DNA from 3 places in the Vreelandella sp. 2A-K22 genome. Region 2 is predicted to be linked to each of the others. Evidence: predicted binding sites of a transcription regulator. Region 2 holds the regulator's gene; each other region holds the start of a gene.
The links. The regulator LexA, encoded in region 2, represses DNA repair genes until DNA is damaged. The targets are predictions, from matches to a motif close to TACTGTNTANNTANACAGTA.
Positions count from the first base shown of each region.

Region 1: ACW17M_RS21695 (PA0069 family radical SAM protein) is a predicted target of LexA. The motif match lies at 5,087-5,106, and genes of this name have one in related genera.
Region 3: recN (DNA repair protein RecN) is a predicted target of LexA. The motif match lies at 1,992-2,011, and genes of this name have one in related genera.

Region 1 covers NZ_JBSUGC010000019.1:25,557-33,137, forward strand. The annotation lists gene pfkB (1-phosphofructokinase) at 1-34, shown strand, start outside; gene ACW17M_RS21675 (PTS fructose-like transporter subunit IIB) at 31-1,770, shown strand; gene pgi (glucose-6-phosphate isomerase) at 1,949-3,616, shown strand; gene ACW17M_RS21685 (GNAT family N-acetyltransferase) at 3,763-4,233, opposite strand; gene ACW17M_RS21690 (DinB family protein) at 4,372-4,917, opposite strand; gene ACW17M_RS21695 (PA0069 family radical SAM protein) at 5,142-6,227, shown strand; gene ACW17M_RS21700 (winged helix-turn-helix domain-containing protein) at 6,269-6,568, shown strand; gene ACW17M_RS21705 (heavy metal translocating P-type ATPase) at 6,565-7,581, opposite strand, start outside.
Region 2 covers NZ_JBSUGC010000004.1:35,821-43,401, forward strand. The annotation lists gene ppsR (posphoenolpyruvate synthetase regulatory kinase/phosphorylase PpsR) at 207-1,040, shown strand; gene ACW17M_RS06390 (hypoxanthine-guanine phosphoribosyltransferase) at 1,081-1,659, opposite strand; gene nagZ (beta-N-acetylhexosaminidase) at 1,724-2,761, opposite strand; gene ACW17M_RS06400 (L,D-transpeptidase family protein) at 2,825-3,361, opposite strand; gene ACW17M_RS06405 (TetR/AcrR family transcriptional regulator) at 3,339-4,031, opposite strand; gene lexA (transcriptional repressor LexA) at 4,299-4,979, shown strand; gene ACW17M_RS06415 (energy-coupling factor ABC transporter permease) at 4,988-5,659, opposite strand; gene purU (formyltetrahydrofolate deformylase) at 5,699-6,553, opposite strand; gene ACW17M_RS06425 (ribonuclease J) at 6,784-7,581, shown strand, end outside.
Region 3 covers NZ_JBSUGC010000014.1:122,113-129,693, forward strand. The annotation lists gene fur (ferric iron uptake transcriptional regulator) at 1-77, shown strand, start outside; gene recN (DNA repair protein RecN) at 271-1,944, opposite strand; gene grpE (nucleotide exchange factor GrpE) at 2,155-2,796, shown strand; gene dnaK (molecular chaperone DnaK) at 2,955-4,889, shown strand; gene dnaJ (molecular chaperone DnaJ) at 5,054-6,196, shown strand; gene ACW17M_RS18660 (DMT family transporter) at 6,285-7,181, shown strand; gene ACW17M_RS18665 (ABC transporter ATP-binding protein) at 7,174-7,581, opposite strand, start outside.

The DNA of each region.
Region 1 (7,581 bases), on a different contig from region 2:
TGACGACACCATCACCGAGGGAGCCACGCTATGAATATTATTCTGATTACCGCCTGCCCCAGCGGCATGGCGACCACCTTCCTCGCGGCTAAGCGCCTGGAACAAGCCGCCCAGCGCCAAGGCTGGTCGGCGCATGTGGAAATGCACGGCGAAGTCGCGCCGCTCCAGGCCGCTACTGCCGAGCAGATCGCCAATGCCGATTTGATCGTGGTCGCCGCCGATCACGTGCCTGCCCCAGAGCGCTTTGAAGGCAAGCGGCTATTCCAAGCACCGATTGCCAGCGCACTCCCCGATCCCAGCGCTTTTCTAGCCCAGGCTAAGCGTGAAGCGCCGATTTATAGCGCACCTGCCGCCTCTACTACTAGCGCATCTACCGCTGCAAACAGCGCGGGTGGCAAGAAAATCGTTGCCGTCACTGCCTGCCCCACCGGCGTGGCGCATACCTTTATGGCCGCCGAAGCACTCGCAGAGGCGGGCAAAGCCATGGGCCACGCCATTCGCGTGGAAACCCAAGGCTCGGTGGGCGCACAAGATAAATTGACCGAAGAAGAGATCGCCGACGCCGACATAGTCGTATTGGCCTGCGATATCGACGTTGATCCGTCGCGGTTCGCTGGTAAGCGCATCTACCGCACTTCTACTGGCAACGCGCTAAAAAAACCACGCCCCACGCTTGAAGCTGCGCTCAGCGAGGCCGCCATAGAGAACGGCAGCAGCAATGCGGGCACAGCAAATAAGAGCGTCAAAGAGAAAGGCGTTTATAAGCACCTGCTCACCGGCGTTTCCTTTATGCTGCCAATGGTGGTGGCGGGCGGCCTACTGATTGCACTCTCCTTTGTGTTCGGTATTGAGGCCTTTGAGCAGGAAGGCACTCTGGCCGCCGCGCTGATGCAGATCGGCGGTGGCACCGCCTTTGCACTGATGATTCCAGTGCTGGCAGGTTATATTGCCTACTCCATCGCCGACCGCCCCGGCATCGCACCGGGTATGATTGGTGGCATGCTGGCGGCCAATATCGGCTCCGGCTTTATCGGCGGTATTTTGGCGGGTTTCCTGGCGGGCTACGTGGCGCTAGCGGTTACGCGCTACGTCAAACTGCCCTCCAGCATTGAATCCCTGAAGCCAATTCTGATCATTCCGCTAGTCGCCAGTTTGGTCACCGGCCTCACCATGATCTATGTGATTGGCGAACCGGTCGCGGCGCTGCTTAATGCTCTGACCAGTTTCCTGGAGTCCATGGGCTCCACCAACGCTGTGCTACTGGGTATCCTGCTCGGCGCGATGATGTGTTTCGATCTGGGTGGCCCGGTCAACAAAGCGGCTTACACCTTTGGCGTAGGCCTGCTAGCCTCTGAAACTTACGGCCCCATGGCGGCGATCATGGCGGCTGGGATGGTACCTGCCATTGGTATGGGTATTGCCAGCTTTGTAGCGCGCAACAAGTTCTCGGCACCGGAGCGGGAAGCGGGCAAAGCCTCTTTTGTACTGGGCCTCTGTTTTATCAGCGAAGGCGCGATTCCCTTTGCGGCGAAAGACCCGCTACGAGTTATCCCCGCTTGCATGGTGGGCGGCGCACTCACAGGCGCCCTCTCGATGCTGGTAGGCGCGCAACTCATGGCTCCTCACGGTGGTATCTTCGTACTGCTGATTCCCAACGCCATTACCCCGGTACTGCTCTACCTTGGCGCTATTGTGGCTGGCTCGTTGGTGACGGGTTTAAGCTATGCGTTTATCAAACGTGATGCGGCCCAAGTAGCACTCGCCACCTAACCGCTGTTACCAAAAAATGAGGGCAGGCGAACATGCCTGCCCTTTTAAATACGTCGCTTTACGCATTTAATACCTTTTCACGCCACTTATACCCTCTACTCTTTGTCATTTTTTATGTAGTATTTTTACATAACCTACTTTTTGATCACTAATTCACCTATAACAAACGGATCATCCTATGTTTCAGCTCACTCGCAGTGTTACCTGGCAGGCACTTGAACGCCTGCGCGACAAAACCGCCAACGACCGCATTCGTGACTACTTCACCAATGACCCGCAGCGCTTTGAGAAAATGAGTTTACGGGTAGGCGGTCTGTTTCTTGACTACTCCAAGCACCATGTCTCTGATGAAGTGCTTACCAAGCTGATTGAGCTAGCCGACCACTCCGCACTGGTACAGCGGCGGGCACAGATGTTCTCCGGCGATATTATCAACGTTACGGAAAACCGCCCGGTACTGCATACGGCTCTGCGCCACTTAGGCGATGAGCCGGTCTATGTGGACGGTGAAGACGTCATGCCGGAGATCACCCGCACCCGCGAGCAGATCAAGCTGTTCTCGGAAGCGGTGCGCAGCGGTGAATGGAAAGGCTACAACGGCAAACGCATTAAAGACGTGGTCAATATCGGCATTGGTGGCTCGGATCTTGGGCCCAATATGGCGGTTCGCGCGCTGCTCAAATACCGCCACCCGGAGCTCCACTTCCACTTCGTCTCCAACGTGGACGGTACCCATATTCAAAAAGTGCTCTCGCGCCTTGATCCGGCGACTACGCTGTTTATCGTCTCTACCAAGACCTTCTCTACCCAGGAGACACTGCTAAACGCCAAAACCGCGCGGCGCTGGTTCCTGGAGAACGCTGGTGAAGATGCCGACGTGGGCGCGCACTTTATTGCCGCCTCTACCAACCGCAAAGCGGCCATGGAATTCGGCATTCGCGAAGAGAACGTGTTCGAGTTCTGGGCCTGGGTGGGTGGACGCTACTCCATGTGGTCGTCCATCGGCCTGCCAATTGCGCTTTCGATCGGTTTTGAGGGCTTTATCGAGCTGCTGGAAGGCGCTCATGAGATGGATAACCATTTCATCAACGCGCCCTTCTCGCAAAACATGCCCGTGCTGATGGCACTGATTGGTATTTGGTACATCAACTTTATTGGCGCTGAGACCCAAGCCATCGTGCCTTACGACCAGGCGCTGAACCAACTGCCTTCGTTTTTGCAGCAGCTGGATATGGAGTCAAACGGTAAGTCGGTGGATATTTTCGGCCACCCGGTGAACTATAAAACCGGCCCGATTGTATGGGGCCAAACCGGTTCCAACGGCCAGCACGCCTTCTTCCAGCTACTGCACCAGGGCACCCGCTACGTGCCGATTGATTTTATTGCCTCGCTCAAGCCCGAGCCCGGCGTGGAAGACCACCACTTCGCCCTACTGACCAATATGCTCGCCCAGGCCAACGCCTTTATGGAAGGCAGCCAAGGGGACAGCAAAGAGCTCAGTCAACACGACCCCTACAGCTGCCCCGGCAACCGTCCTTCCAGCACCCTACTGCTGGATGAGCTAACGCCAAAAAACCTGGGGGCACTGATCGCGCTCTACGAGCACAAGGTGTTCGTGCAAGGGGTCATCTGGAACATCAACTCCTTTGACCAGTGGGGCGTACAGCTCGGCAAGCGCATCGCCGGTGAAATCAGCGAGCGCATCGACACCAACGCCGCCGACTTCGACGCCTCAACGCAAGGTCTGCTGGAACTGGTGCGTGCGCACTTCCCTAATGGCGGTAGCGGTGAGAAGGAAAGCGCACCAGCCAGTGCCGGTAAGAAACCCGCGAAGAAGAAGCGCTAGGCTAGCTTGCTAACCGGGTAGAAAAAAGAACGCCTTGGTTTGAGAAAACCAAGGCGTTTATGCTCGCCCTTATACGTCAAGCTACATAACATCAACGAACTAGTAAGTCAGAACTGACTCACTATCGCTTGGGGTAAACGTTCTGATCACTGGAGGTCCCAATACATTATATGTTGAGGCCCCGCAGCCCCGCCCAGGTAGTGCTCACCTGTTTCATGGAAGCCCGCCTTTTGGTAACAGGTGTGAGCCGCAGGGTTCTTGGCGTTCACCGTCAGGTAGATTCGGGGATAATTCGCATAGTTTTCTTTTAGGTAGGGAAACAGCGCTTTTACCGCCAACGTCCCAAGCCCTCTACCCTGCTGCTTGGCGTCAATGAAAAACGTGCGTAGGCCTATGCTGCCTTCCGTACAAAAATCATAGTCATCAGCGTAGGCTATATCGATTTTGAAGCATCCTACCAACTGGTCATCGTGCTTAATCACATGCAGATGCGTCGTTTCATGTCGATCAGTGAGAAACTCCTTAGCGGTTCCCACAAATTTCACCTGATCATCGCGCACCGCGATGTTGCGCACTTCAGCCACATCCGCTGCATCAAGTTTTTCTAGCTTGATCATCTAGTGCTCGCAACCGTCTTAATTAATGTGAAACCTTTCAATGTAAGTGACCACTATCAATGATCTTCAGTATACATATATCTAATATGCATGGCCTTTCTCCCTTCACCGTTTTCCACCATATAAGGTGGTTAAACATCATATTGATGCTTCGTCCGGAATCAGCGCCAGCAGATCAGTGACGCCAATATCCACACCGGCTTGGGAGAATAAGGTAGATGCCTGCCCGCGGTGGTGGGTTTGGTGATTGAAGAAGTGGAGAATCAGGCTTGAGTAGCGTCGTTTTGAGGCCACTCCTTTTGTGTTGTGATAACTCAGCGTGGTACTCAAATCGTCATCAGTTAGCGCGCCCACCCAGTTAATAATCACAGTATCAAACCATCGGCGATGCGCTTTCAGGCCTTCCAAGTCATCAAACATCAATTCATCAAGCCGCTGTGGCGTAGGGAGGTCGACTATTACCGCAAGCGTTCTTGCGCTAGACGCGGGATGCGCTGCAAACCGCTTAAGCCAAATGGTATCGGCGACCATAACATGATTTAGCGTGCCAAAAATCGAACCGAAGAAAGCGCCACGCTCTTCGCTAAGCTCAGCGGTCGTCAGCCTGCTGGCAGCATCGTATACCTTGGTGTTCATCCACTGGTTATAGGATGCCATCAGCTCAAAATGTGGTTGCAGCTCCATAGGTCATATCGCCTCTTTCAATATGGGCCAATATGGGCGCCAGCGTGGCCGTGAGTGAAACGCCAACAGGCCCTAGTTAAGAGTATGAAATAACGGAGCGTCTGTTCATCCCCCGAATTTAGCATTTAAGCCCCTACCCCTCTGCTTGCGTCTTTTTATAAACGCCATATACTGTATATATAACCATGCATATGCATCAATAGCATTTAGAGGTGAGGTGGCCAATGACGACTCCCGAACAAGCGTCTCATGCGTCAGCCGTGCGTAAAGGTCGCGGGGCAACGTACGATCCGCATAACCGTTTTGCGCCCACCCAAAGCATTGCGGAAGACGACGGTTGGTGGCGGGAGGAAACATCCACCACTATCGCCACCGAAGTACGTGAGGAAGTCAGCAAAAGCGCACTCTCCTGGAACAAATCGCCGGATTTACCCTTTGATCGATCACTGAACCCGTATCGTGGTTGTGAGCACGGCTGCGTTTACTGCTATGCCCGCCCCTCTCACGCTTACTGGGATTTGTCGCCGGGGTTGGATTTTGAAACCAAATTGATTGCCCGCAGCGGTTTAGTGGAGCGGTTAACTGAAGAGCTTTGTCATCCCAACTATGTGTGCCGCCCCATCAACCTTTCCGGCAACACCGACTGCTACCAACCGCTTGAAGCCAAACATCAAACCACTCGGCAGTTACTTGAGCTGCTGCTGGAGTGTCGCCATCCGGTAACGCTGGTCACCAAAAGCACCTTAGTGCTGCGCGATTTGGAACTCCTGGCCGAAATGGCTGAGCACCGGCTGGTGCACGTATTTGTTAGTTTGACTAGCCTGGATGCCAACTTGAAACGCACATTAGAGCCGCGGGCGGCATCTCCTCAGGCGCGCTTACGAGCCATTCGGGAACTGAATACCGCGGGCATTCCCGTAGGTGCTTTAATTTCGCCGGTTATTCCGGGGCTAACCGATCATGAAATCGAAAAACTCTTGGAAGCCGCCAGTCGTGCAGGAGCGCGAACCGCTACCTGGATGCTGCTGCGCTTACCCCATGAAGTGGCGCCGCTATTTGAAGCGTGGTTAGAAGCCCACTACCCGGAGCGCGCTGCGAAAGTGATGAGCCTAATGCGTCAGTGCCGTGGCGGTAAAGCGTACGATGCCAAGTTTGGTAAGCGCTTTCGCGGTGAAGGAGTATTTGCCGATTTAATTGCGCAACGCTTTGCCCGCGCCAGCCGCCAGTGGAACATGCAGGACCGCACCGAGCAGGGCTTAAACACCCGGGATTTTCGCCCACCACGAGCGCAGCAGGATTTATTCATTTAAGCTAAGCAGCACGCGCATAAATCAGCTGCAAAGGAAGCCGAATGCCTGCTCTAAGCAAAACCAAATCGAGTTTTTACCGCCGCTTATACGTCGCCCATTTGATCGAACAAGGTGTCGCCAGTGTGCCGACGTTGATCGAGGCCACCGGTATGCCCCGGCGCACCGCACAGGATACGATTGCATCTCTTGCCGAGCTGGATATCGAGTGCGTATTTACGAAAGATGAGGGCGAGCGTCACAACATCGGCCGCTACCAGATACGTGATTGGGGGGCGATAGATCCACGTTGGGTGGCCACACACGCCGAGCGGCTTAAACAGGCGCTTGGCTATGCTATTTAGCCATTATCATTAGACTCTGCCCAGGCCAGCCGTGCAGCGTTGAGGGTAACCGTCAGCGAACTTGCCGCCATGGCGAGTACCGCTACTAGCGGGGGGATCGCCATCAGCACCACCAGCCCGAGTGCCAAGGTATTGTAGAGCGCTGAAAAGAATAGATTCTGAATCATGATGCGCCGCGTGCGTTTAGCAGTGCTGAGCAGTTTGACTACCCCACCAATACCTGGCGTCATTAGCTGTGCGGAAGCGCCTTCGCGGGCAGCTTCGCTGGCACTTAGCGGAGCGATGCCAACATCTGCCGCGGCCAGGCTCAGGGTATCGTTTAAGCCATCCCCCACGTAGAGCGTTGGCGATGGCAACCCCTGCAAAAGCCGCGCTTTGGCTTCAGGCGAGCGCTGGGCATAGCAAGCTTCTCTTCCAAGCCCCACCTGTTCATCTAACCAACTAACCGCCTCCTGCCGATCACCGCTGATCATTGCCACCACATACCCTGCATCTAGCAGGTGTTTCACGCTTTTTTCAGCATCTTCCACTGGTTGATCAGTAAGATAGAGCGTGGCTAGCCAGCCTGCACTATCAGCTACCATCACTTGAGAAGCAAAGGCCAGCGTTGTGTCCTCCTCGTGGTCTGGCAGCGCTATCTGATGGCGAGAAAGCCAACCGGCGCTGCCTACCATAAGACATTCACCGTTACTCAAGCGCACATGGCGCCCTTCCCCAGGCGCTTCGTTTACGTCCACGCATTGCTCAGGTTGTTGATCATGTTGGCTGCCCAACCAGCGCGCTAACGCTTGTGCCAAGGGGTGTTCGCTGCCAGCAACAGCGGCTCTGAGCTTGCGCTGCAAAGTGTGCTTATCAATGCCCTCCCTGGCCTGCCAGTGCAGCACCGAGTGGCTGCCAGTGGTTAAGGTGCCGGTTTTATCCAGCGCTACCGAGCGAATGTGAGCCAAGGTTTCGAGCGCTGCCGGGTCGCGTAGCGCAACACCCTGCTGCATGGCCTGGCCACTACCGGCAAG
Region 2 (7,581 bases):
TTGATTGAGACACCCTAGCACCACGCCAATATATTCGCCATTGGTCTAATAGCGAAGAGAGTGGAGGATTTTTACAACAGCAGGGCTTTTTGGGCTATTTATGTAGTCAGATACATTTGAGCCCGCCAAAACGCCCAATGATGACACGTTGTGCTGACAAACAGCTCGGCTCACAATAGCCGTATCACTCACCCGTGGACTTAGTTATGAAACGTACGGCTTTTTTTATTTCAGATGGTACCGGCATCACGGCGGAAAGTTTAGGACGTAGCTTGCTGGCCCAGTTCAGCGATGTTGAGATCGATATGCAGACCAAGCCCTATATCGATACGTTGGAAAAAGCGCAGGCGTTAGCAGCGATTATTGAGTCGACAGCCAACCGGGATGGTCATCGCCCCATTATCATTGACACCATTGTGGATCAACAAATACGCGACGTTATTCGTAAGGCGTCCGGCTTTAAGGTCGATATTTTTTCCACCTTTCTGGAGCCCTTAGAGCAAGAACTAGAGACCCACTCCTCCTACAGCGTTGGGCGCACTCACTCGATAGGCAGCGATGATGTCTACATGGATCGTATCCACTCCGTCCACTTCGCGCTGGATAATGATGACGGTGCACGCACCCACCAATACGATAAAGCGGATATCATCCTGGTTGGCGTCTCGCGCTGCGGCAAAACACCTACCTCGCTTTATCTGGCGCTGCAGTTTGGCATTCGGGCGGCTAACTACCCGCTGACGGAAGACGATTTAGACGAAGATGGCATGCTGAAGCTACCCAAGGCGCTCGTGCCCCATCGGCAAAAGCTGTTTGGGTTAACCATCGATGCGCGACGCTTGTCGGCAATTCGCAACGAGAGACGCCCCAATAGCCGCTATAGCTCGATGGATCAGTGCCTACAAGAAGTGGAACAGGCCGAGTCGCTCTACCGCACCATGCACATTCCCTTCATCGATGCGACACGCTTCTCGGTGGAGGAGATTTCAACGCGGATGATTGCTGAAACCGGCTTAGCGAGGCGTTTCTCGCCCCGCTAATGTAAAAACTACTACAAAAACTACGCAAGCCCCCAGTGGATTACATGCCTTTGGGGGCAAAAATTCCCGGCGCGTTGCGCCAGTAGCCTTTGTAATCCATACCAAAGCCAAACACATAACGGTCGGCAACTTCCAGGCTGCAGTAGTCGGCTTTCAACCCAGGCACTGCTTTGCGGTTGTGCTGTTTATCGACCAACACCGCTGTGGTAACGCTGGCGGCCTGGGCCTCTTCGCAGTAAGCCAAAATGGCCGCCAGGGTCGCCCCCTCATCCAGGATATCGTCAACAATCACTACGTGACGGCCCGCCATGGGCACTTCAGGGGAAACGCGCCAAAAAAGCTCGCCGCCGCGCAGCTCGTTGCGGTAGCGAGTGGCATGCAAATAATCTACTTCCAACGGAAAGCCCAAGCGGGTAAGCAGATGACCGGTGGTAATCAAGCCACCATTCATTACGCAGTAAAAAACCGGCAGTTTATCGCCTAAATCCCGAGTAATCTCTTCCGCCATACGATCCAGCGCCCGCTCTACCTCTTGCTGAGAAATTAGGCAGTCGGCGTTATCCATCAGCTCACGCATCGAGTCCAGCGACTCTAATGCTTCTTTATCCAACTTTGACATCTACCAACTCCACGGCGGGTTAAAACTTCATTTATTTAAGTAAGAGATTTATTCAGCGCTGGGCTTACTCTGCTTCCGCACTGGACTTGGGCTTATCCGCTAGCGCTTCCAGCTTAGCGTGAGTACGACGCCAACGGCCCAATGCACTCAGCGCATCTAGGTCTGGGCGCGCACGGCTATAGCGCAACTTAGCGGGGCGCTTAGAATTGATTCCGTGGCATGCCTCCATCACTTCAAGCGCGGAGGCTCGGTCATTACATACCAGCAGCATATCGCAGCCTGCTGCCAGCGCTGCCTGGGCACGCGCTTTGGGGTCTCCCGCCTCGTGGGCGCCGGCCATACTCAGGTCATCTGAAAAAATGCAGCCTTTGAAGCCTAGCGATTCCCGCAGCATGCCCAACCAGTTGGGTGAAAAGCCTGCTGGGCGCGTATCAAAAGCACTATAAATAACGTGTGCGGGCATAATCCCATCTAACTGTGAAGCTAACTGGGTAAAGGGCACAAGATCGTGCTGTTTCATCACTTCTAGCGGGCGATCGTCTATCGGCAATGCAACGTGTGAGTCCGCCGCGACACCACCGTGGCCGGGAAAGTGCTTACCCACAGCGGCCATACCGGCATCGTGAAGCCCCTGAATAAATGCATTGCCCAGCTGGGCTACGTGCTGTGGGTCACTGCTGAAACTACGATCACCAATAACGCTGGATAGACCGCTCTCCACATCAAGTACCGGGGCGAAGCTCAGATCCAGACCGCAGGCAGCCATCTCCATCCCTAACAACCAGCCGGCATCTTTAGCTAACGCCAGCCCCTCTCCCTGGGCAGCGCGGTAACACTCGCCGATACGCGCCATGGCAGGCAGGCGTGTTAACCCCTCTTTTATGCGCTGAACGCGACCGCCTTCTTGATCCACGGCAAGCAGTAAATCAGCACGCACACGGCGAATATCGCTGCAGAGCTTGCGAACCTGATAGCCATTTTCAACGTTGCGGGCAAACAAAATTACGCCCCCTACCGTCGGTTCTAGCAGCAAGCGTTTTTCTGCAGCCGTCAATTTTGGGCCTTCAAGGTCAAGCATGACCGGGCCTAACGGTTGAGTCATCGTGATAGGTCCATGAAAAGGGGCGATGATTCTAGACGATCGTCTAGCGGTGTCAAAATCTGATCAATCAAAGGACTGGCGGCCACCGTGCAACCAAACAGGGGTACCCGGCAACGCTAACGAAAAGATATAGAGCAAATCACTATTGCGTAAACGAATACAGCCGTGGGACGCAGCAACGCCCATGGGCTCGTCAGGCGGCGTCCCGTGCAGGTAAATATAGCGCCGTTGCGAGTCCACCTGACCACCGCGGTTCACGTCCTTTTCCAAGCCACACAGCCACAGTATGCGGGTCAGAATCCAGTCACGCTCTGGATGCTCTTCGGCGAGTTCGGGCGAAAATGTCTCGCCCGTCCAGCGGCGACCTCGAAACACCGCATTTTCGGGCATATCTCCGCCAATGGCCGCGCGCACATAGTGCCACCCGCGGGGGGTTTTACCACTGCCATTGCGCTCCCCGCTTCCGGCAGCACCGGATGAAATAGAACACTCATGGAGCACTTTTGGCCCTCGCCAACAGCGCAGCAACTGTTCGGTAGTATCAATCTCCAGCCAGATATGTTCCGTTGGAGGTAGCTCAGCTAGCGTAGGAGTTCGCATGTTTTCCTTCTTCTGGCTTGGCACCGTCAAGGGCTATGGGTAACGGCGCATTCATAGCAGCCACCACTACCGGGAGCAATCGCCTGACCAAATCACGCACAGATACCTGCTCGTGGTAATCCTTCTCCGCGATATCGCGTAGCGCATCGAGGCCAGACAGGGTAAAGATTACCGTGCCGAGCACAAAGTGTAGCCGCCAAAAACGCTCGGCGTCAGGCAGATCCGGCGTTGCTTTGCGCACAAGCTCGGTGAAGCGTGTAAACACATCGCCATACTCTTCCTGGATATAACGTCTTAGATGTCCCTGTGCTTGACTGTAGGCAAGACCCAGCAGGCGCATAAACACTTTCAAACTATTGCGCTCGGCGGGCACCGCGAGAACGGTAGTTGCCATGGTCTCGAGCAGTGTTTCCAGCGGGATAACGCGCCCGGCGTGTTGGCCCTCGAGCTCATCTAGCGCAGTATGAAAGCGCTGACTAAACGGATCCAGGTAGCGGGCAAAAACGGCCTGAATCAAGGCTTTTTTGGAACCAAAATGGTAATTAACAGCGGCTAAGTTAACCCGCGCTTTGCTAGTGATGTTGCGCAGCGAAGTTTCAGCAAAACCCCGCTCTGCAAACAGCACCTCGGCGGTGTCGAGTATACGGGTCACCGTATCAGATTGAGCCATGTCGCTCTCCAGGGAAACAGGTGTTTAAAACATAGCAAAATACTATGCCATAACGTAGGCGGGCTCAACGCTTGATTTATTGACAAAATGTGACGTATTAAATAAGCAGAAACTTAGTTTCAAACGATTAGAAAAATTGCATAGACATCGGCAATAGGCACAGACAAGCCATATACTGGACAGAGGAACATACTGTATACTTAAACACTTATTGATTAAGTCGACATTTAACTTGTTACTGTCTATTCACTATTTATGGAGTCTGGTATGTCGCGTCCGCTAACCGCTCGCCAACAGCACGTGTTTGATTTTATCGTTAAGACCATGGGCGAATTTGGCTACCCTCCTACCCGCGCCGAGATTGCCAAAGCACTTGGCTTCCGCTCACCCAATGCGGCTGAAGAGCACCTGCGCGCGCTGGAACGCAAAGGTGTTATTCGCATTATCCGCAACACCTCTCGCGGCATCCGCCTGCCCAACCAGGAACCTCAAGAAGTCCTGGATAGCGCAGTCACCGCCTTACCCACAACCAACGTGGAAGCCCCACCCACTGGCCTGCCTGTGATCGGGGAAGTAGCTGCCGGCAGCCCCATTTTGGCCGCCGAACATATTGATCGCTACTGCCCGCTACCGGCCGAGTACTTCACTCCCAAAGCTGACTATCTGCTGCGCGTACGCGGCCTTTCCATGAAGGATATTGGCATTTTGGAAGGTGATTTACTGGCGGTTCATCGCACTGACCGGGTTCGCGATGGCCAGATCGTGGTTGCCCGCCTGGACGATGAAGTAACGGTTAAACGCTTCAAACGCCAGGGGCACCAAGTGACGCTGTTTGCAGAGAACCCTGATTTTGCGCCCATTGAAATCGACCTGCGCTCTCAAGCGCTCGATATTGAAGGCGTTGGAGTCGGCGTAATTCGTGGTGGCAACGGCCAGGCACTCGGCTAATAAATCCGCTACTGCAGGTCGATATAGCGGTGGTCATTGAAGGTGGCCACCCAGTTTGGGTGATAGACCAGCAGGATGCTCAACAGCATGCCAGTAATAAATGCCTCTGAAGGCATTAGCAGTGGTAAAAAACGCGCATACTCCTGGGCGAGATAGATCGCCTCAGGGTCTGTACCCGCGACGATAATCAGCACTACCGCCGCCAAGCCTCCTCCCAGCGTTGCCAGCGCCGCGCCAAAAAAGCCGCAGGCAAACAGAAAGACCATCAAGTTATCCGGCAGGCGGCGATCTACCAGCCGCCATACCGTGCCAATAACGGCCGCCGGGACGATCCCGGTAACCAGCACATTTGCCCCCAGCAACATCCACTCATTGCGGCCAATCACCACCATGGCAATGTTGATCAGCACGTTGCTAATCAGCGCTAATGGCGCTTTAAAAACCAGTGTCATCAATACTGTAAAAACAAGGTGTAGCGTTAGCCAATCAACAGCCTGGGCACGAAGCTGCCACATCAGCATCACCGCCAGCGTAGTACCCAGCCAGCGGTGCTGAAGCGCTGAATCCGCTATCAACACCTGCCAGGGCCGCCCCCAAAGCGCCCATGCGATCACTGCTAACGAGAGTAGCCAGGTGAACAGCAGCGCCCAGGGCGCTAATACACTTTGCGCAAATGACATGGCGGCCTCTCAGGTTGATGGGCGGGCATTATAGAGTACTTAGCTAAATACCACTGTCTTGTTGCCATGCACCAACACACGATCCTCTAAGTGCCAACGCAAACCTCGAGCGAGCACGGCTTTCTCCACATCACGACCAAAGCGGACTAGATCAGTAGGCGTATGACAGTGGCTAACGCGATGGATATCCTGTTCGATGATGGGGCCTGCGTCGAGTTCCTCGGTCACATAGTGGCAGGTAGCGCCAATCAGCTTAACCCCCCGCTGGTAGGCCTGGTGGTAGGGCTTAGCCCCGGCAAAAGAGGGCAAAAAGCTGTGGTGAATATTGATCACTCGCCCCGCATAGCGCGCGCACAGCTCAGGGGGCAGTATTTGCATATAGCGCGCCAGCACCACGCAGTCGGCGCGGGCACTGTCGATTTCGGCCTGAACCTTGGCAAACGATGCTTGCTTATTGTCGGGGTCGACCGGTACATGGTGATAAGGAATACCGTACCACTCCGTCAGCGAACGCATATCATCATGGTTGGAGATAACCCCGACAATGTCGCAATCCAGTTCCCCCGCCTGCCAGCGGTAAAGTAGATCTACCAAGCAATGTGACTCCCGCGACACCATCAGCACTACGCGCCTACGCTGCTGGGTATCCACCAGCGACCACTGCATATTGAATTCGCTGGCTATCGGTTCAAATGCCGCGCTCAGCGCTTCCGCCGACATACCTACCGAATCCGCCAGGATTTCGTAGCGCATAAAAAAGCAGCCGGTTTCTAAATCGGAGTGCTGGCTGGCTTCGGTAATGGAGCCGCCCTGCTGGGCAATAAAGCTCGATACCCGTGCAACAATACCCACCCGGTCAGGACAGGAAACCACTAAACGATAATAATGAGACATGTGAGCTACTCTTGACCTATTGCTAAGTTAATTATGACAAACCAGCGGCTTAGGTCGCATAGTGTATCGGAAGGCCATGGATGATTGTTAGCTGCCCCTGCCTTCCCGTATAGTTAAGTCACTACTTTTTAGGTTTTTCATAACAGATGCATTCACCACGCGTTCAAATTCGTCCCCGTCGTCGTCCACCGCTGCGCATGTTGCCGCTGGGGGGATGCGGTGAGATTGGAATGAATCTAACGCTATACGGCTATGACGATCACTGGATAGCCGTGGACTGCGGCATGATGATCCGCCAGGATCTTCCCAACTCGCCACTGCAGGTACCCAATCTTGATACGCCGAAAGCACTAGGGATCGTGCCCAAAGCGCTATTTATCACCCATGGTCACGAAGACCACATTGGTGCCGCAGCCTGGCTATGGCCGATGTGGAACTGCCCCATTTACGCCACCCCGCTGGCGGCAGGCCTGTTGCGGCTAAAATTTGCCGAGCATCAGCTTAGCAGTGCGGCTATCCATGTCATTGAACCTGGCGAGGCCCTAGAGAGCGGGCCATTCACGCTGCGCTATTTACTTTTAACCCACTCGATTCCCGAAAGCTGTGCGCTAATAATGATGGCCGGTGGCTATCGCGTTTTACATACCGGCGACTGGAAACTCGACCCTGAACCGATTATCGGCACGCCGATCAGTGCAGCCCTCTTCAAGGCGCTTGCCCCGGTTGACTTGGTTGTGGGCGACTCCACTAACGCCCCCATGCCCGGGCACTCCGGTAGCGAGGGGGACGTCGCCCGCGCCCTGACAAAAACCCTCGGCAACTGCCAGGGCCGGGTGGTGGTCTCCTGCTTTGCCAGTAACCTTGCCCGGGTGTTAGCGATAGGGCGCGCCGCTCAGAAGTGTGGCCGACGCATTAGCTTGATGGGCCGTTCAATGGAGCGCATGGTCAGCGTTGCCCGGGGGCTCGGCTATATGGATGATTTACCGCCTTTGGTGCCCAATCATGACTTAGGCTACCTCCCCCCGGAT
Region 3 (7,581 bases), on a different contig from region 2:
ATGCTCTGGTGCTCTATGTACGTCCGCGCGGTTCCGACGTGACGCGCCAGGACAGCGGGCCGACGAACAAGAAATAGTGTTCGTAGGTCGCTGTTAGTCGCAGACCGTTAATCGCGGTTCGAAATATAAGCGCCCCTGAGCCATTTGGCCGAATTCCTGGTTAACTGAATTCGCCAAGTGGATCAGGGGCGTTTGTTTTGCTGTGTGCAGATGTGCTGTATAGCTGTGCGCTATAGAAATGCACAGAAACGGCGCAGGGCGCCCGCTCAATCAGTGCGGCGGGCGTTGGCTGGCGTGCAGCATCTCCCGAGCGTGGGCGAGGGTTTGGTCAGAAAGCGTGACACCGCCCAGCATGCGCGCCAGTTCGCTGATGCGGCCCTGTTCGTCGAGTAGCGCCATCTGGGTCAGCGTTGTATCGCGCTTCGCCTGTTTCTCGATATGCAGGTGCTGGTGCGCCTGTGCTGCCACCTGGGGTAGGTGGGTCACGGTCATGACCTGGCCGTTTTCGCCCAGTTTGCGCAGTAGTTGGCCAACGATCTCTGCGGTGGCCCCCGAGATACCCACATCCACTTCGTCAAACACCAGACTGGGCACGGTTGAGTGCGTCGCCGCGACCACTTGAATCGCCAGGCTAATCCGCGATAATTCACCGCCGGAGGCGACTTTGGTCAATGGGCGAGCGGGCTGGCCAGGGTTGGCGCTAATCAAAAACTGCACGCGATCAAGGCCTTCAGGGGAGGGCGCGTCTTTAGCGGTGACCTCCACTTCAAAACGGGCTTTGCCCATGGCCAAAAAGCCCAGTTGCTGCTGCACCTCTTTACCCAAGCGAAGTGCGGCTTTTTGACGGCTCTCGCTGAGTTTTTTTGCCTCTTGGCGATAGTCTTCGCGTAGCTCGACGACCCGCGCACTGAGTGCCTCCAGGTCATTGCCACCCCCTTCTAACTGCGCGACTTCCCGCTGTAGGTCAGCATGCAGGGCGCATAGCTCATCAGGAGCAACGTGATGCTTGCGGGCAATCCGGTGTACGTCGGTCATTCGTTCTTCAACCCAGGCGAGCCGCTCAGGGTCTAATTCGGTGGTGCTGGCGAGGCGGTTAAGCTCGCTGGAGGCCTCTTCCACTTGAATGCGCGCATCGCTCAGCATGGCAAGCGTGTTCGCCAGGGTGCCTTTGTCGCTACCTGGCAGTGCGCTTAAGTGGGTAAACGCTTGGTTGAGTAAGGAGAGCGCGCCGCCCTCGTCACTGGCGCAGCAGTCGGCGGCAAACTGGGTTTCGCGCAGGGTCTCTTCCGCGTGAGCCAGGGTGTGCTGCTCTTCCTCTAACGTGGCTAATTCACCTTCCGCTAAACCGAGCTGATCCAGCTCTTCTACTTGGTAACGCAGCAACTGCCGTTTGGCCTCAACTTCACTGCCTTCTTCGCTTAGCTTCTTCAGCTGCCGACGCGCACTGCGCCACTCGCGGAACGTTTCAGCTAATTGAGTGGTGGCATCGTTTAGGCCTGCGTAATCGTCCAGCAGGGCAAGGTGGGTCTCTTCGCGCATCAGCGCATGGTGAGCATGCTGTCCATGAATTTGAATCAGCTGCTCGCCGAGGGATTTTAGATCCGAGATAGTCGCGGGTTGGCCGTTAATCCAGGCTTTGGAACGGCCGTTGGCGGTGACCACACGGCGCAGCAAGCATTCCTCAGCGGGGAGCTCCCGCGCCGTTAGCCACTCGATGGCGGCGGGCAGGTGTTGAATGTCGAAGCGTGCGGAGAGGTCCGTACGCTCGCGGCCGTGACGCACGCTTCCGGCGTCGGCACGCTCGCCCAGGCAGAGCCCAAGGGCGCCTAACAGGATCGATTTGCCCGCGCCGGTTTCCCCGGTAATCGCGGTCATACCGCCGGTCAAGTCGAGTTCCAAGTGATCGACAATGGCGAAATCTTGAATAGCTAGCTGAGTAAGCATGGCGCCTCCTGAGGCGGTACAGCATAGAAGCTGGATACTTATCCAATAGTTGTTGATTTATACAGTAGTTAATAACTCACTTCAATGCACCTCTTGAGATGGAATTTATGGCCCCCATATAGCGTGCATGATCAGTCAAAGCTAGTGACTTAAAGCTTACTTCTTTGCGCGCCGCCCGCGTGGCCGCGCTCTACTTTTTAGGAGCACAACATGGCGAAAGAACCGCAAACACCAATGGACGATGAGCTGGCCCGCCACGAGCAAGACGCCGATGGCGCCGAGCAAGCAGCTGAGAAGGTTGCTGAAGAGCGCTTGATGGAGGGCGAACTGGAAGGATTGATCAATGACGAAGAGGCGCTAGAAGACAGCGTCGACAACCCGGAAGCGGAAATGCTGGCAGCCCAAGTAGGTGAGTTAGAGCAGAGCTTGGCCGAAGCCAAGGATCAAGCCCTTCGCGCCGCCGCTGAAGCGCAAAACGTGCGCCGTCGTGCGGAGCAGGAAGCGGAAAAAGCCCGCAAGTTTGCCCTGGAGAAGTTCGTTAAAGAGCTGCTGCCAGTGGTAGATAGCCTGGAAAAAGCGCTTGAGACCATGGAAGAGGGTGCATCGGAAGTTCATCGTGAAGGTGTTTCCATGACCTTGAAAATGCAGCTGGATGTACTCAACAAGTTCGGCGTTGAAAGCATTGAACCCCATGGTGAACCCTTCGACCCGCAAGTGCACGAAGCCATGACCATGGTGCCTAACCCGGATCTCGAACCGAACACCGTGATGGACGTTATGCAGAAAGGCTATTTACTCAATGGACGCTTGGTGCGCCCAGCGATGGTTGTAGTGAGTAAAAAAGCCGATTAAGCCACTGGCGGCACAGAGTTTGAAAAAAGTGTGTGAAAAAAAGCCCTTGAAATGTCAGCGGCGGCCCCCAAATAAAGGGCAACCCCGCGGGGAAACCCGCAGACAAGCTTTAAAAACTAAATTTTCAGTTTTGTAACAACCGAATTCGAGGTATTGCTATGGGACGTATAATTGGTATCGACCTGGGCACCACTAACTCTTGTGTGGCCGTGCTCGATGGTGACAGCGCTAAAGTTATCGAAAACGCCGAAGGCGGTCGTACGACGCCTTCTATTATCGCCTACACCGATGATGGTGAAACGCTGGTAGGTCAGGCGGCTAAACGTCAGGCCGTTACTAACCCAGAAAACACCCTGTACGCCATCAAGCGTCTCATTGGCCGTCGCTTTAAAGACGACGTTGTCCAGAAAGACATCAAGATGGTGCCGTACAAAATCAGCGAAGCTGATAACGGTGACGCTTGGGTTGAAGTAAAAGGCAAAAAAATGGCACCGCCGCAGGTAAGCGCGGAAGTGCTGAAGAAAATGAAGAAGACTGCCGAAGACTACCTGGGCGAAGCAGTCACCGAAGCGGTCATTACCGTACCGGCCTACTTCAACGACAGCCAGCGTCAGGCGACCAAAGACGCCGGCCGCATTGCCGGTCTGGACGTTAAGCGCATTATTAACGAGCCGACCGCTGCCGCACTGGCCTACGGTATGGACAAATCCCGCGGCGACAAAACCATCGCGGTCTACGACCTGGGTGGCGGCACCTTCGATATCTCGATCATCGAAATTGCCGATGTCGACGGCGAAACCCAGTTTGAAGTGTTGGCCACCAACGGTGATACCTTCCTGGGCGGCGAAGACTTTGACTTGGCGCTGATCAACTACCTGGTAGACCAGTTCAAGTCTGACAGCGGCATTGATCTGTCTGGCGACAACCTGGCCATGCAGCGTCTGAAAGAAGCTGCCGAAAAAGCCAAAATTGAGCTGTCTAGCGCTCAGCAGACCGATGTGAACCTGCCTTACATCACCGCCGACAACACTGGCCCGAAACACCTTAACGTTAAGGTGACTCGTGCCAAGCTGGAGTCGCTGGTCGAAGAGCTGGTTCAGCGCTCGCTCGAGCCGTGCAAAATGGCCCTGAAAGATGCAGGCCTGTCTGCCTCTGAAATCGACGAAGTGATCCTGGTCGGTGGCCAGACACGTATGCCGATGGTGCAGAAGAAAGCCGCTGACTTCTTCGGCAAAGAAGCACGTAAAGACGTTAACCCGGACGAAGCAGTTGCTGTTGGTGCCGCGATTCAGGGCGGCGTACTCGGTGGCGACGTTAAAGACGTTCTGCTGCTCGACGTTACCCCGCTTACCCTGGGTATCGAAACCCTGGGTGGCGTGATGACGCCGCTGATCGAAAAGAACACCACCATCCCGACCAAGAAGACACAAACCTTCTCAACGGCGGATGACAACCAAACGGCGGTGACCATTCACGCCGTGCAGGGTGAGCGCAAGCAAGTGTCGCAGAATAAGTCGCTGGGTCGTTTTGATCTTGCTGACATTCCGCCTGCACCACGCGGCGTGCCGCAGATCGAAGTCGCCTTCGACTTGGATGCCAACGGTATTCTGAACGTATCGGCAAAAGACAAGGCCACTGGCAAAGAGCAGTCGATTGTCATCAAGGCGTCTAGCGGTCTGTCCGAGGAAGAAGTCGAGCAGATGGTACGTGATGCTGAAGCTCACGCCGAAGAGGACAAAAAGTTCGAAGAGCTGGTGCAGCTGCGTAACCAAGCTGACGGCATGATTCACGCTACGCGCAAAACGTTGGAAGAAGCTGGCGACAAAGCGACTGACGACGAGAAGCAGGCGATTGAAACGGCCATCAGCGAGCTGGAAGAAGCGGTTAAAGGTGACGACGTCGATAACATTCAGAAGAAACTGGATGCACTGACCGAAGCCTCTGGCCAGCTAGCCCAGAAGATGTACGCCGAGCAGGCCGAAGCGGCGCAGCAAGAGGGCGGTGAAGGTGCCGAGAACGCGGGCACCAAGCCGGAAGAAGACGTGGTTGACGCCGAGTACGAAGAAGTCAACGACGATCAGAAAAAGCAGTAACATCCTCTTTCTGCCAAGGAAAGCGGTGACGCGGGAGCTTACTCCCGCGTTGCTGTTTCCGCGGCCAAGACGCACGTAGTTAAGTATCACGTAGTTAAATATACAGTTGAATACATAGCTAAATGTGCAGTTGAGTGCGTAGCTAACCAGGAGGCGTAGGGCCTATGTCCAAACGCGATTATTACGAAGTCCTGGGTGTCGAAAAAGGGGCCGATCAGAAAGAGATCAAGAAGGCCTATCGCCGTCTGGCGCAAAAATTCCACCCTGATCGAAACCCGGACGATACCACCTCCGCGGAAAAATTCCGCGAAGTGTCCGAAGCGTATGAAGTGCTTAGCGACGGTGAAAAACGCGCTGCCTATGACCAGTTCGGCCATGCGGGCGTTGATGGCCAAGGTGGCGGCGGTTTCGGCGGTGCTGGCGCTGGTGATTTCAGCGACATTTTCGGCGATGTGTTTGGCGATATTTTTGGCGGAGGTGGCGGTCGCCGCCGTGGCCCCAATGCCCCGGCACGCGGTTCCGACCTGCGTTATAACCTAGAGCTGGATCTGGAAAACGCCGTTTCAGGCACCACGGTGGACATTCGTGTGCCGCGGCATATCGAGTGTGATCGTTGTGATGGCGGCGGCGCTGAGCCCGGCTCTTCTAAAGAGACGTGCCCTACCTGCCACGGTCACGGTCAAGTACGTATGCAGCAAGGCTTCTTTGCCGTGCAGCAGACTTGCCCGACCTGTCATGGCTCTGGCCAGCACATTAAAGTGCCGTGCCATAAGTGTAATGGCGAAGGCCGTGTACGTGAGACACGCACGCTGTCCGTTAAGATTCCGCCCGGTGTGGATACCGGCGACCGTATTCGCTTGAACGGCGAAGGCGAAAGCGGTGTTAACGGTGGCCCGCCTGGGGATCTGTATGTGCAGGTGGCTATCAAGCCGCACCACATCTTCCAGCGTGACGGCAAGCACCTGCAGTGCGATGTGCCGATCAACTTTGTTGATGCAGCGCTAGGTGGCGAGCTTGAAGTGCCGACGCTAGATGGCCGTGTGAAGCTGAAGATTCCGCCGGAAACCCAAACAGGCAAGCTGTTCCGCCTGCGCGGTAAAGGCGTGAAGCCCGTGCGCGGTGGTATGCCCGGCGACCTGCTGTGCAAGGTGGTAGTGGAAACACCGGTGAAGCTTAACGACGAGCAGCGCGATCTGTTGCGCAAGCTGCAACAAAGCTTCGACGACAGCAATAGCCACAACCACTCGCCGAAGAAAACCGGCTTCTTCGACAGCGTGAAAAGCTTCTTTGAAGATATGAAGCCGTAAGTCTGAGATAATAGTAAGCAGTTAGGTGTTTAGTCCAAAAACCCTCGGTTCACCGGGGGTTTTTGCTGTTTAGGAAATACTGCACGCAATGAATCACCTTGAAGAACGGCCCACCATGGGTATTTTGCTGCGGATACTGTCAGGCGCCCTGTTTACTGGGATGCTGGTGTGTATTAAGGCAGTCAGTGACGAAGTGCCTGTGGGGCAGTCGGTATTTTACCGCTCGCTGTTTGCGCTGCTGCCTATCGTCGTTTTCCTTTTGCTGCGGCGGGAGTTTCCACGTGGGTTGGCTACGCGCCGCCCGCTGGGTCATGCGCTGCGCTCTGGGTTGGGGGCGGCGGCGATGTTTGCCTCCTTTGCTGCGGTGGCGCTGTTGCCAGTGGCCGAGGCAACATTGCTCGCTCAGCTTACCCCGGTCTTTATGGCGATTGGTGGTGTTCTGCTGCTGGGGGAGCGCTGCTCGCTTAATCGCGTGGGTGGCGTGGTGCTAGCGCTTGCCGGGGTGGCCGTGCTGATTTTGCCTGGGCTCAATGCCAGTTCCAGTAACGGCCAAGTGGCCGGGTATGCGCTAGGGGCGTTGGGTGCGCTGCTAACGGCAGGTGCTTTATTAACCGTCAGGCGTATTTCACGCACCGAGACAGCGGCTTCAATCGCCTTCTACTTTATTTTAGTGGCCGCGCTAGCCGGGCTGGCAACGCTCCCACTGGGCTGGGCAGCACTCAACCGGGTAGAGTTTTCGTTGTTGGTGCTCTCGGGTCTGTTTGGCGGTGCTGCGCATATCGCGATGACATTAGCTCTACGCTACGCCGAGGCGTCGCGTTTGGCACCTTTTGAATATATTGCCCTGGTGTGGCCTGTGCTCGCCGATTGGGTGCTGTTTGGAATACCGGTCTCCAGCGGCTTCCTGCTAGCGCTACCGCTGATGTTAAGTGGGGTAGCGCTAGCGGCGATGGAAGGGCGGCGGCTTAGGCAAAGGGCTAGATAGCGGCTTCGACGATAAGCTGCGGCTGGCCTTTCGAGCAGGACTCGATACGCGTAGATACCCGATAAACCTGACGTAGCAGCGCAGGGGTAATCACTTCGGCAGTGGAGCCGCAGGCGATCAAGCGGCCATTTTCGAGCATCATGGCGGCATCGGCGAAACGTAGTGCATGCCCCAGGTCATGGAGCGCCACCAGAATCAGCATCTGGCGCTCATCGGCTAACCGGCGCAGCACCGTCAGCAGGCTGATCTGGCGGTTCAAATCGAGTGCCGAGGTGGGCTCATCCAGCATCAGAATCTCGGGCTCTTGCACCAGGGCCTGGGCAGCGCTGACCAACTGGCGCTGGCCGCCGCTAAGGTCGCCAATATCCCGTTCGCCAAGAGCCGTAATGCTGAGTTCCTC